2 regions of the Priestia sp. GS2 genome follow, and region 2 is predicted to be linked to the other one. Evidence: riboswitches for the same ligand, from Rfam matches in the RefSeq annotation. Region 2 holds a riboswitch; the other holds the start of a gene.
What was found. Region 2 has a riboswitch for cyclic di-AMP ahead of V2145_RS04820 (dicarboxylate/amino acid:cation symporter). Riboswitches for the same ligand answer to the same signal wherever they lie in the genome.
Positions count from the first base shown of each region.

Region 1 (4,869 bases), 340 kb from region 2:
TTTCGAATTTCTAGCCCTTCATAAGCCAATGATGATTATTCCTTTATCTAAAGCTCAAAGTAGAGGAGATCAAATTTTGAATGCAAAAGCCTTTCAAAAGAAAGGTTACTGCACGGTTCTAGAAGAAGAGGAAATTACAAAAGAAACATTTTTACAAGAATTAGAACTTCTTCAAAAACAAGCAAGTGAAATGAAGCGTACAATGCGTGAAGCGACAAAAACAGACGCTATCTCTGTCTTAGTGAAAGAGATAAATAGCATTTAAAAAAAAGCCATGATTCTATCGTTGAATCATGGCTTTTTTGTTATGTTTGTATAATAAAAAAGATGGAAAAAATACGTAAAAAAAAGTGTTGACAGTAAATTTTAACAGGAGTAAGATTACTCTCATGAAACGTTCCACCAGTGAACGCTGAACCTTTGCTAGTTCAAGCATAGTAAGCAAAGGACGGAGGAACCAATTTATTGGGGTGAATCTCTTTTTCGAGTAGGGTTATTTCCAGATCCGAATCCGACAGCTAACTTCGTAAGCGTATGGGGAAAGGAAGGTGCATTTGTGGTCGTTTTCTATGACAATAGCAGCTAACAATACTTTTTTCCTGAACGAAATTCAGTGGGAGAGGAGTAAACCAATGCAGCTATCTAAGCCTATGATTCAGTTAATTGAACACCGTGCTCAGTATGAGCAGGATTCATTTGAGAAAGCGAATCGCTGTGTGGCACAGCTAACGCATCAGCATTTTTGTTCAATTATTGAAAATGAAAAGCGTTTATCTCTACGAAAATAGTAAATAACTATTCGCTTAATCTGCTTTATAGAGCGGGGGAACCAACTTTGTTCGGCAATGATGCCGTCCTTGGGGTGAGTCTCTTTTTTAAAGAGTAGGGTTACTTCCATAACCCGAATCCGACAGCTAACCTCGTAAGCGTTTTGGGAGTAAAAAATTCGTGTCTACCACGGCTTATTTGTCGTGCAAAAACCACGGAAGAGCTCCCTCTTCCGTGGTTTTTTATTTGTGGAAAAGAAGGGATGCTAGTGGAAACGAAGCAAATTATCGTTTGTATTCAAAGAGAAGAGCAAGTTTTGATGCTATCAGCTTTTCGTAATCAGCACCGCTTTGTTGTGTTAACGGAAAATGAGTCGGTGAGGGAAGATGCTTTGTTGCTAACGGACTCAGAAGTGATTTTTTTATCTAATATAAACAATGAAATCGCGCCTTTAGCCCAGGTAGATAAAGTAATTATTTGGGAAGAAGACATTGGGCGGTTATCAAGGATGATTGAAACAATTCAGCTTACTACTGGAGCTCCAATTATTTTGGTTACCCAGAATTCAAATTATTCAACGCGGTTTTTTCAGCTGCTAGGAGTGAAGTACGTTATTTATTCAAGAAGTCCTAAAGCGGCATTTTTACTAATAGAAGAGTAAGGAAGTGTACGTATGGATGTGCTAATGATCGGCAGTTTAGTTGGCTTATCACTGATAATGATAGGAATTATCAAGTGGTCTGAAAAGACCCTTGAAAAAAAGGAGGAGAAGCGGTAAATGTCCATGGTTTTATTGGGGATTTCACTACTTATTTTCTTATATTTACTTTATGTCTTAATGAACCCAGATGAATTTTAATAGTGGAGGAGTTTTTCAGTGAATACAATATTATTTACCATAGTACTGCTTTTATTATTAGTAGCGGCTGTCGCTAAGCCAGTCGGAGTGTACATTGCAAAAGTGTTTTCTAATGAACCAAATGCTGCAGGTCGAATGTTTATGCCAATAGACAGATTGCTGTATAAGGTAATTGGAATTCAACCTAAAGATCAAACATGGAAGGAATATGCAATTTCATTGTTGTTTGTTAATACGTTTATGATTTTAGTCGTATATACAGTGTTTCGAACACAAGCATGGCTGCCTTTAAATCCAAGTGCTCTTGAAAACATGGATCCAGCTTTAGCGTTTAATACAGCAATTAGTTTTATGACCAATACCAATCTTCAGCATTACAGCGGAGAATCAGGGCTTTCATATTTCTCACAAATGGTTGCTATTTTGTTTATGATGTTTGCAGCTCCAGCTAGTGCACTTTCAGTAGCAATTGCATTTATGAGAGGAATGACAGGTAAGAGTATTGGTAACTTTTTCACGGACTTTATTAAAAGTATCACGCACGTATTATTACCCGTAGCAGTTGTGGCAGGAATTATATTTGTGCTGCTAGGTGTACCACAAACTTTAGATCCTACAGTAACTGCAACAACTTTAGAAGGTGAAAAGCAAGAAATTGCAAGAGGACCCGTAGCAGCTTTTCTATCAATTAAAGAGTTTGGAAATAACGGAGGCGGATTTTTCGGCGTAAACTCTGCTCATCCATTTGAAAACCCAAATGGTCTCAGCAATATGCTGCAAATTGTTTTAATGCTGCTTTTACCAGTTTCTTTACCGTTTACGTATAGTAGGATGATTGGTAATAAAAGAGAAGGTAGAATGCTGTTTGCTTCAATGAGTTTGTTATTTGTGGTGTTCTTATCAATAGCGCTTATCAGTGAACAGCAAGGTAATCCAGCCTTTAATGATTTTACATTGAATAGCGAAAATGGATATCTGGAAGGAAAAGAAGTTCGTTTTGGGGTGGAAATGTCAACGCTTTATGCCATTGTGACAACAGCTAGTGAAACAGGAGCAGTCAATACTATGCATGATACTTTGACACCTATCAGTGGAATGCTAGCGTTAAGTAATATGCTTCTTAATACCGTATACGGTGGTGTTGGAGCAGGGTTCATTAACGTAATGATGTATGTATTAATCGCTGTTTTTTTATCGGGTCTAATGGTAGGACGCACACCTGAATACGTCGGCAAAAAGATTGAAGGCAAAGAAATGAAGCTTATCGCGGTTACGTTAATTTTACAGCCATTATTAATTTTAGGATTCACAGCGGTTGCGCTAACAACTAAATTAGGATTAGACGGAATATCCAACCCAGGGTTCCATGGTTTAACTCAGGTCTTGTATGAATATACATCATCCGCTGCGAATAATGGTTCTGGGTTTGAAGGTCTAGGTGATGCCACTGTTTTTTGGAATATTTCTACGGGTCTTGTTATGTATATTGGAAGGTTTTTTGGGCTCATTACGCTGTTGGCTGTTGCTAGTTCGTTGTCTCAAAAACAGCTCGTTCCACAAACATCAGGAACATTTAAAACAGATACACCTCTTTTTGGTGGAATCTTAATTGGAACGATGTTTGTTGTTGGCGCATTGACATTTTTTCCAGTATTGGTATTAGGACCAGTAGCAGAGTTTTTAACGTTATAACAAAAAGTGGAGGAAAGACATGAATAAGCATATCGGATCAAGTCAAACTCAGTTAGAAATGAATTCATCGACAGTAAAAGTAGAAAAAGATTATAAGAATCCCATTATAATTAAAGCATTAAAGGAATCTTTTGTCAAATTAGATCCTCGTATAATGATAAAAAATCCTATTATGTTTGTGGTTGAAATCGGTTTTTTTATTACGTTATGCTTAACCATTGTCCCAACTGCTTCTGGAGTAGATACGGTTGGAAAGGGGTTTAACTTAGGCGTTTCTATCATTTTATTTTTAACCATTTTGTTTGCTAATTTTGCGGAAGCACTAGCTGAAGGACGAGGTAAAGCTCAGGCTAATTCGTTGAAGCAGTCCAAAGAAGATGTTATTGCACACGTGTTGCAAAAAAATGGAGATATTAAGCAAGTTCCTGCTTCTCAGCTGACAAAAGGAGATATTGTGGTGATTTCACAGGGAGAAATGGTTCCTTTAGATGGAGAAATCATTAAGGGAATGGCTTCAGTAGACGAGTCGGCCATCACAGGAGAATCAGCTCCTGTGATGAAAGAAGCAGGTGGAGACTTTAGTTCTGTTACGGGAGGAACAACCATTGTAAGTGATGAGATTACCGTTCGAATTACGTGTGATCCTGGAGAATCGTTTCTCGATAAAATGATTTCATTAGTTGAGGGAGCTTCGCGTCAAAAAACACCGAATGAAATTGCATTAAATACAGTTTTGACAAGCTTAACGATGATTTTTTTAATTGTTGTGGTTACTCTGCCTGTTTTTACAAACTACTTAGGTTTTAAATTGGATACAGCCATTCTAATTTCCTTGCTAGTTTGTTTAATTCCAACTACGATTGGCGGTCTTTTATCAGCTATTGGAATTGCTGGAATGGATCGAGTAACACAGTTTAATGTAATAGCTATGTCTGGAAAAGCTGTAGAAGCAGCTGGGGATATTAATACAATTATTTTAGACAAAACCGGTACCATTACCTTTGGAAACCGAATGGCACATGAGCTACAAACGGTAGAAAAAGTGGAGAAACAAGAGCTATATAAGTGGGCGTTTCTTTCTTCTCTTTATGATGAAACACCTGAGGGTCGATCTGTTATTGAATTTATTAAAAAGCAAGGAGAACCAACTATTACAGAAGATGTAAGACAAGGAGTGTTTATTGAGTTTCAAGCGCAAACGAGAATGAGCGGTCTGAACTTAGAGGATGGAACGCTTATCCGAAAGGGTGCTGTGGATGCTGTGATTTCTTGGGTGGCGAGCCAAGGAGGAAGCATACCGCTTGACTTAGAACAAAAAGCCAATCACATCGCTAGTCAAGGAGGAACCCCTCTAGCGGTCGCTGTCAACAATAAAATCTATGGTTTAATTTACTTAAAAGATACTGTAAAACCAGGAATGAAAGAACGGTTTGACCAGCTTCGTAAAATGGGAATTAAAACTGTTATGTGTACAGGGGATAACCCACTCACTGCAGCAACAATTGCAAAAGAAGCAGGTGTGGATGAATTTATTGCTGAGTGTAAGCCAG
Region 1 covers NZ_JAZGJX010000001.1:1,276,195-1,281,063, forward strand. Annotated here, with positions in the region: gene V2145_RS06625 (undecaprenyldiphospho-muramoylpentapeptide beta-N-acetylglucosaminyltransferase) at 1-265, shown strand, start outside; cyclic di-AMP (ydaO/yuaA leader) riboswitch at 401-549, shown strand; gene V2145_RS06630 (hypothetical protein) at 633-788, shown strand; cyclic di-AMP (ydaO/yuaA leader) riboswitch at 791-943, shown strand; gene V2145_RS06635 (hypothetical protein) at 1,037-1,429, shown strand; gene V2145_RS21430 (potassium-transporting ATPase subunit F) at 1,553-1,627, shown strand; gene kdpA (potassium-transporting ATPase subunit KdpA) at 1,655-3,319, shown strand; gene kdpB (potassium-transporting ATPase subunit KdpB) at 3,378-4,869, shown strand, end outside.
Region 1: linked by a shared signal. The riboswitch ahead of V2145_RS06635 (hypothetical protein) and the one ahead of V2145_RS04820 (dicarboxylate/amino acid:cation symporter) in region 2 are both predicted to bind cyclic di-AMP.

Region 2 (4,869 bases):
TTCTAGCGCACCTAATATGGTCATATCAACATATCCTTTTCGAATCATCCCAAAAGCAATAGCGCTATCACAATATGAAGATCCTGCAAGCGTAGTAATGGGATAACCTGCTGCATTGCAGGCATTTTCATCTTCCTGCCCTTTAACTGGGGAGGGACCGATTCCAACAATTCCATTTTCAGCATGAAACATTACCGCTATCGTCGAAGGAATATAGTTAGGAATAAGTGATGGAATTCCAATACCTAGATTCACAATCATTCCATTTTCAATTTCCTGAGCAGCGCGCTTAGCAATTCGCTGTCGACTATCTATTCCCAAACCCATTTCCAATCCACCCCTTTTGACTGAACAATATAGTTTACAAAAACACCTGGAGTCATAACTGAATCAGGATCAAGTTCACCTAACGGGACAATTTCTTCCACTTCAGCAATCGTTACTTTACCAGCCATAGCTACAAGCGGGTTCGTATTACGAGCGCTTTTATCATACAGCAAATTCCCAAATTCATCTGCTTTCTTAGCGTAAACAATTGATACATCTGCTTCCAACGGCGTCTCCACTAAAAACGTTTTGTCTGATAGAGTAATCATTTGCTTTCCCACACAAATTACGTCGGTTTCAATACCCACATCAATCAATATGCCGCCGATGCCTACTCCGGCTGCTCGAATTCTCTCAACAAGCGTTCCTTGAGGAGAAAATTCTACTTCTAGTGTTCCATCTGTCATTTGTTTACCAGCAACCGGGTTGGAACCAATATGCGAAGCAATGAGCTTTTTAATTCGCTGTTCACATACAAGCTTCCCTACACCAATGTTTGGAAAACCTGCGTCATTACAAATAAGCGTTAGCTCGTTAACATCACTTTTTAACATTTCTTCGATTATAGTAGGAGCTGTACCCACTCCTCCAAATCCACCAAACATAATCGTCATACCACTTTGAACATAGTTCATGATATCTTTACTTTTAACCATTTTATGAAACTTATTTTGAAGATTATTCATTTTTCTCTTCCTCTCCCCCCAGTTCTTTTTCAATCTCAATCATCGTCACAGTTAGTAATTCCACCAGCTCATCAATTTCGTGTGACGTAATAGTATATGGAGGTGATATGATAATCCCATCCCCTTCTATCCCATCTTCTCCAGCTTGAGAGGGGTATAGCAGAAGACCTTTATCTTGAGCTTTTTGAATAATCCTAGACGTCAATTCAATCGATGAAGCAAATGAAGCTTTAGAATTTAAATTTTGAACAAGTTCTATACCTAGCAGTAATCCCTTTCCTCTAATATCTCCTATAATATTTACATGCTGTTGCAAACTCTTAAGCTTTGCATACAAATATGCGCCTTTGCTTTCAACTGCTTCTATTAAAGAGTGATCCTGGATGTAATCGAGTACAGCTAAAGCAACTGCTGAAGAGAGCGGATTTGCGCTTAGTGTATGTCCACTCATAATTAGATTAGATCCATTCAGTACGGGTGCTAGTACGTCCTTGGTAGCAACGGCGGCTGCAATTGGAGTGTATCCAGCACTTAAACCTTTACCAAGAGTCAAAAGATCGGGCTTAGCTTTCCAATGTTCATACGCAAACACCTTTCCTGTACGTCCCATTCCCGTCATTACCTCATCTACAATCCATAAAACATCGTATTTATCGCAAATCTCTCGGATTCGCTCGTAATATCCATCCGGTGGTGTAATCGCCGCTCCAGCCGCTCCAATAATAGGTTCCGTAATAAAAGCTGCAATTTGCTCACTTCCCGTACGCTTAATTACTCGTTCAAGTTCGTTTGCACATGCTAAGTTACAAGATGGGTACGTTTTTTCAAATGGACACCTATAACAATAAGGTGGCGAAACGGAAGGGTACTCCTCTAGTAAAGGCACAAACCTTTTCCTTCTACCTGCATGCCCTGACATAGACAAAGCACCAATTGTAATGCCGTGATAACTCATCCACCTTGATAATACTTTTATTTTTTGAGGCTTTCCTTTTTCCTGCCAGTGTTGAATAGCCATCTTCATTGCGGTTTCTGTTGCTTCGGTTCCACTATTAACAAAAAAAACAAATTGGAAATGATGATTGCTCAGCTCACAAAGCCGTGCTGCTAATCTTTCAGCAGGTTCACTTGTAAACTGAGAGCGATACACAAACGCAACTTTTTTTGCTTGGTCATTCATTTTATCAATAATCTCTTGAACACCATGTCCAACGTTTGCCGTCACCGCACCAGATGATGCATCTAAATATTTTTTGCCTTGTACATCATACAGATAAACTCCCATTCCGTGAGAAATCGTAGGATACCAAGCATCTAACAGTGGTTTGATTAAGTTCGATAAAGACTTATCAGTCATCGCGATTCCTCCTTATCACAAGACCTCTATTAAAGTCTATGCCCTATGAACACTGTTTTTGCTAAGTAAAAAGGATTGTTTTTACTGGAATAGAAAAAGGCTCACTCCTTACGCTTTTAACGTAAAGAGTGAGCCTTATTATCGTATCAAAAACCCTTTGTTTGTAATTTCCCAGTCATCCCCTACTGGTTAATGTTTTAAATTAAGCTCCCGCTTTTTCAGCTCTTCTTGCTTCAGATTCAGCAACAATCACTGCACATGCAGCATCCCCTGTAATGTTAACCGATGTACGAATCATATCAAGCAAGCGGTCAATACCGATAATTAATGCAATACCTTCTACTGGTAAGCCAACTGCTGAAAGTACCATCGCTAACATGATAAGTCCAACACCTGGAACTCCAGCTGTTCCAATACTTGCAAGAACGGCTGTTACCACAACTGTAATTAGTGCACTGAATGATAAGTCAACTCCGTAAACCTGAGCAATGAAAACAGTTGCTACCCCTTGCATAATTGCTGTTCCATCCATATTAATTGTCGCACCTAACGGCTGAACAAAACTACTGATGGACTCAGGTACACGAAGATTTTTCTGAGCTACGTTCATTGCAATTGGCAACGTGGCATTACTACTTGACGTACTAAAACCAACCGTCATAGCTGGTGAGAATCCTTTAAAGAATTCGATTGGATTACGTTTTGCTAAGAGCGCTACAGAGCCACCGTACGTTAAGATAGCGTGAACAAATAGCGCGAGCACAACTACTGACATGTAAAGCCCCATTGCTTTAATTGCTCCCCACCCTTGGCTACCAACCGCCGTTGCGATTAAACCAAACGTACCATATGGAGCAAACTTCATTACTAAGTTTACAAGGTACATCATAAGCTCGTTACCCTGATCAATAATGTTGTAAAGTCCTTTCGCTTTGTTACCTAGCATCGTAATTCCGAACCCAATAAAGATTGAGAATACGATGATTTGAAGCATGTTTCCTTCAGTCATTGCTAGAACTGGATTCGTCGGAATCATGTTTAGCAACGTTTCACCTACAGGAGGTGCTTCTTGTGCTTCAAAAGATGCGTTTTCTGTGTCAAATGTTCCAACTGTACCAGGTTTAATAATAAATGCTAGTATAATAGCGATTGTAATAGCAATTGTTGTCGTAATTAAAAAGTAACCAATTGTTTTACCACCGATGCGGCCAAGTTTCTTCGGATCTCCCAAACCTGCAACGCCAAGTACAATTGAGAAAAATACAATTGGCACAACAAGCATTTTAATAAGGCTTAAAAAGATTTGTCCAAGCGGCGTAAATAAATATTTATCTAGCGTTGTAAACGTCCCTGGTGAAAACGTATTTAATAAGACCCCTACAACAGCACCAATAATTAGTGCAATGATAATCTTTGTTGATAGTTTCATTGATGAACCCCCTCATATAAACAAATTATATTATTAATTTAATAACTACCAAGAATAAAAGATTGAATATTCCAAAAAGAATAATCACTTTAAATTTATATTATTTTTGAAATTTTCAGAATAGAACGAGCTCCAGCTGCTTTTTTTAAAATTATCGAAAAAAGTGTACAAAAAAAACCATGAGAGCCCTCTCTGGTTTTCAAACCTTCCATGTACTCTCCCACAAAATGCTGACGAGGTTAGCTGTCGGATTCGGGTATGTGAGTTACCCTACTTAACTATCAAGTTAAGATTCACCCCTAGTGCTTGTCCGCACAAATTTGGGTCCCCCGCTTTCTTTCAAATCTGAAATTAAGCAACTGTTATTTTGATGTAATAGTTTTGCACTGCAATAACTTACTTCTTTATTAAAATTCATTTCCTATCACTTTGTCAAGATAATATACAAAAAAAATTCAAAACGCTGTCGATTTTTTTATTTATATGTCATATTTCCTCACACTTAATGTGCGTTTTATATTCATTTTATGTTCGCTATAAGCCAAAGTTTTCTTTTCCAAACAACATTTCAACTTAAAATAGCACCTCATACCAATAACAACTAACAAATTGTATAGTCATACTAAACAAAATACCAAAAAGCCATTTTATAACATTTAAAATAGTATAATTAATATTCATATTTATTTATTTTTATTCATTAATTGTAAGCATTATCATTTTTATTTTCATATTTTATACTGATTTACTGTATATCCTTAAACCTCTCCCTCTAAATTTCACCAACAGTGAGTTTAGCTAGTTTAAACTTTATTTTTTCGCAACCCCCTCAAAAATTACATTTTTTTCTAAAAACTATTTCAATCTCCCTACTCTTTTTGATAAACTATAAAGAACAATATATTGATTTTTATATCATAGAGGAGAGCTCTAACCATGTTTACCGTCTTAATTGTAGAGGATGATCAAAAAATTGCTTCTTTATTAAAAGAGCAGCTTGAAAAATATAATTTACACGTACATATCGTTACATCATTTACGGATGTACTTGATGATTTTCAAAAGCACCA
Region 2 covers NZ_JAZGJX010000001.1:940,147-945,015, reverse strand. Annotated here, with positions in the region: gene V2145_RS04835 (3-oxoacid CoA-transferase subunit B) at 1-327, opposite strand, end outside; gene V2145_RS04830 (CoA transferase subunit A) at 312-1,013, opposite strand; gene V2145_RS04825 (aspartate aminotransferase family protein) at 1,006-2,370, opposite strand; gene V2145_RS04820 (dicarboxylate/amino acid:cation symporter) at 2,573-3,799, opposite strand; cyclic di-AMP (ydaO/yuaA leader) riboswitch at 4,012-4,167, opposite strand; gene V2145_RS04815 (response regulator transcription factor) at 4,736-4,869, shown strand, end outside.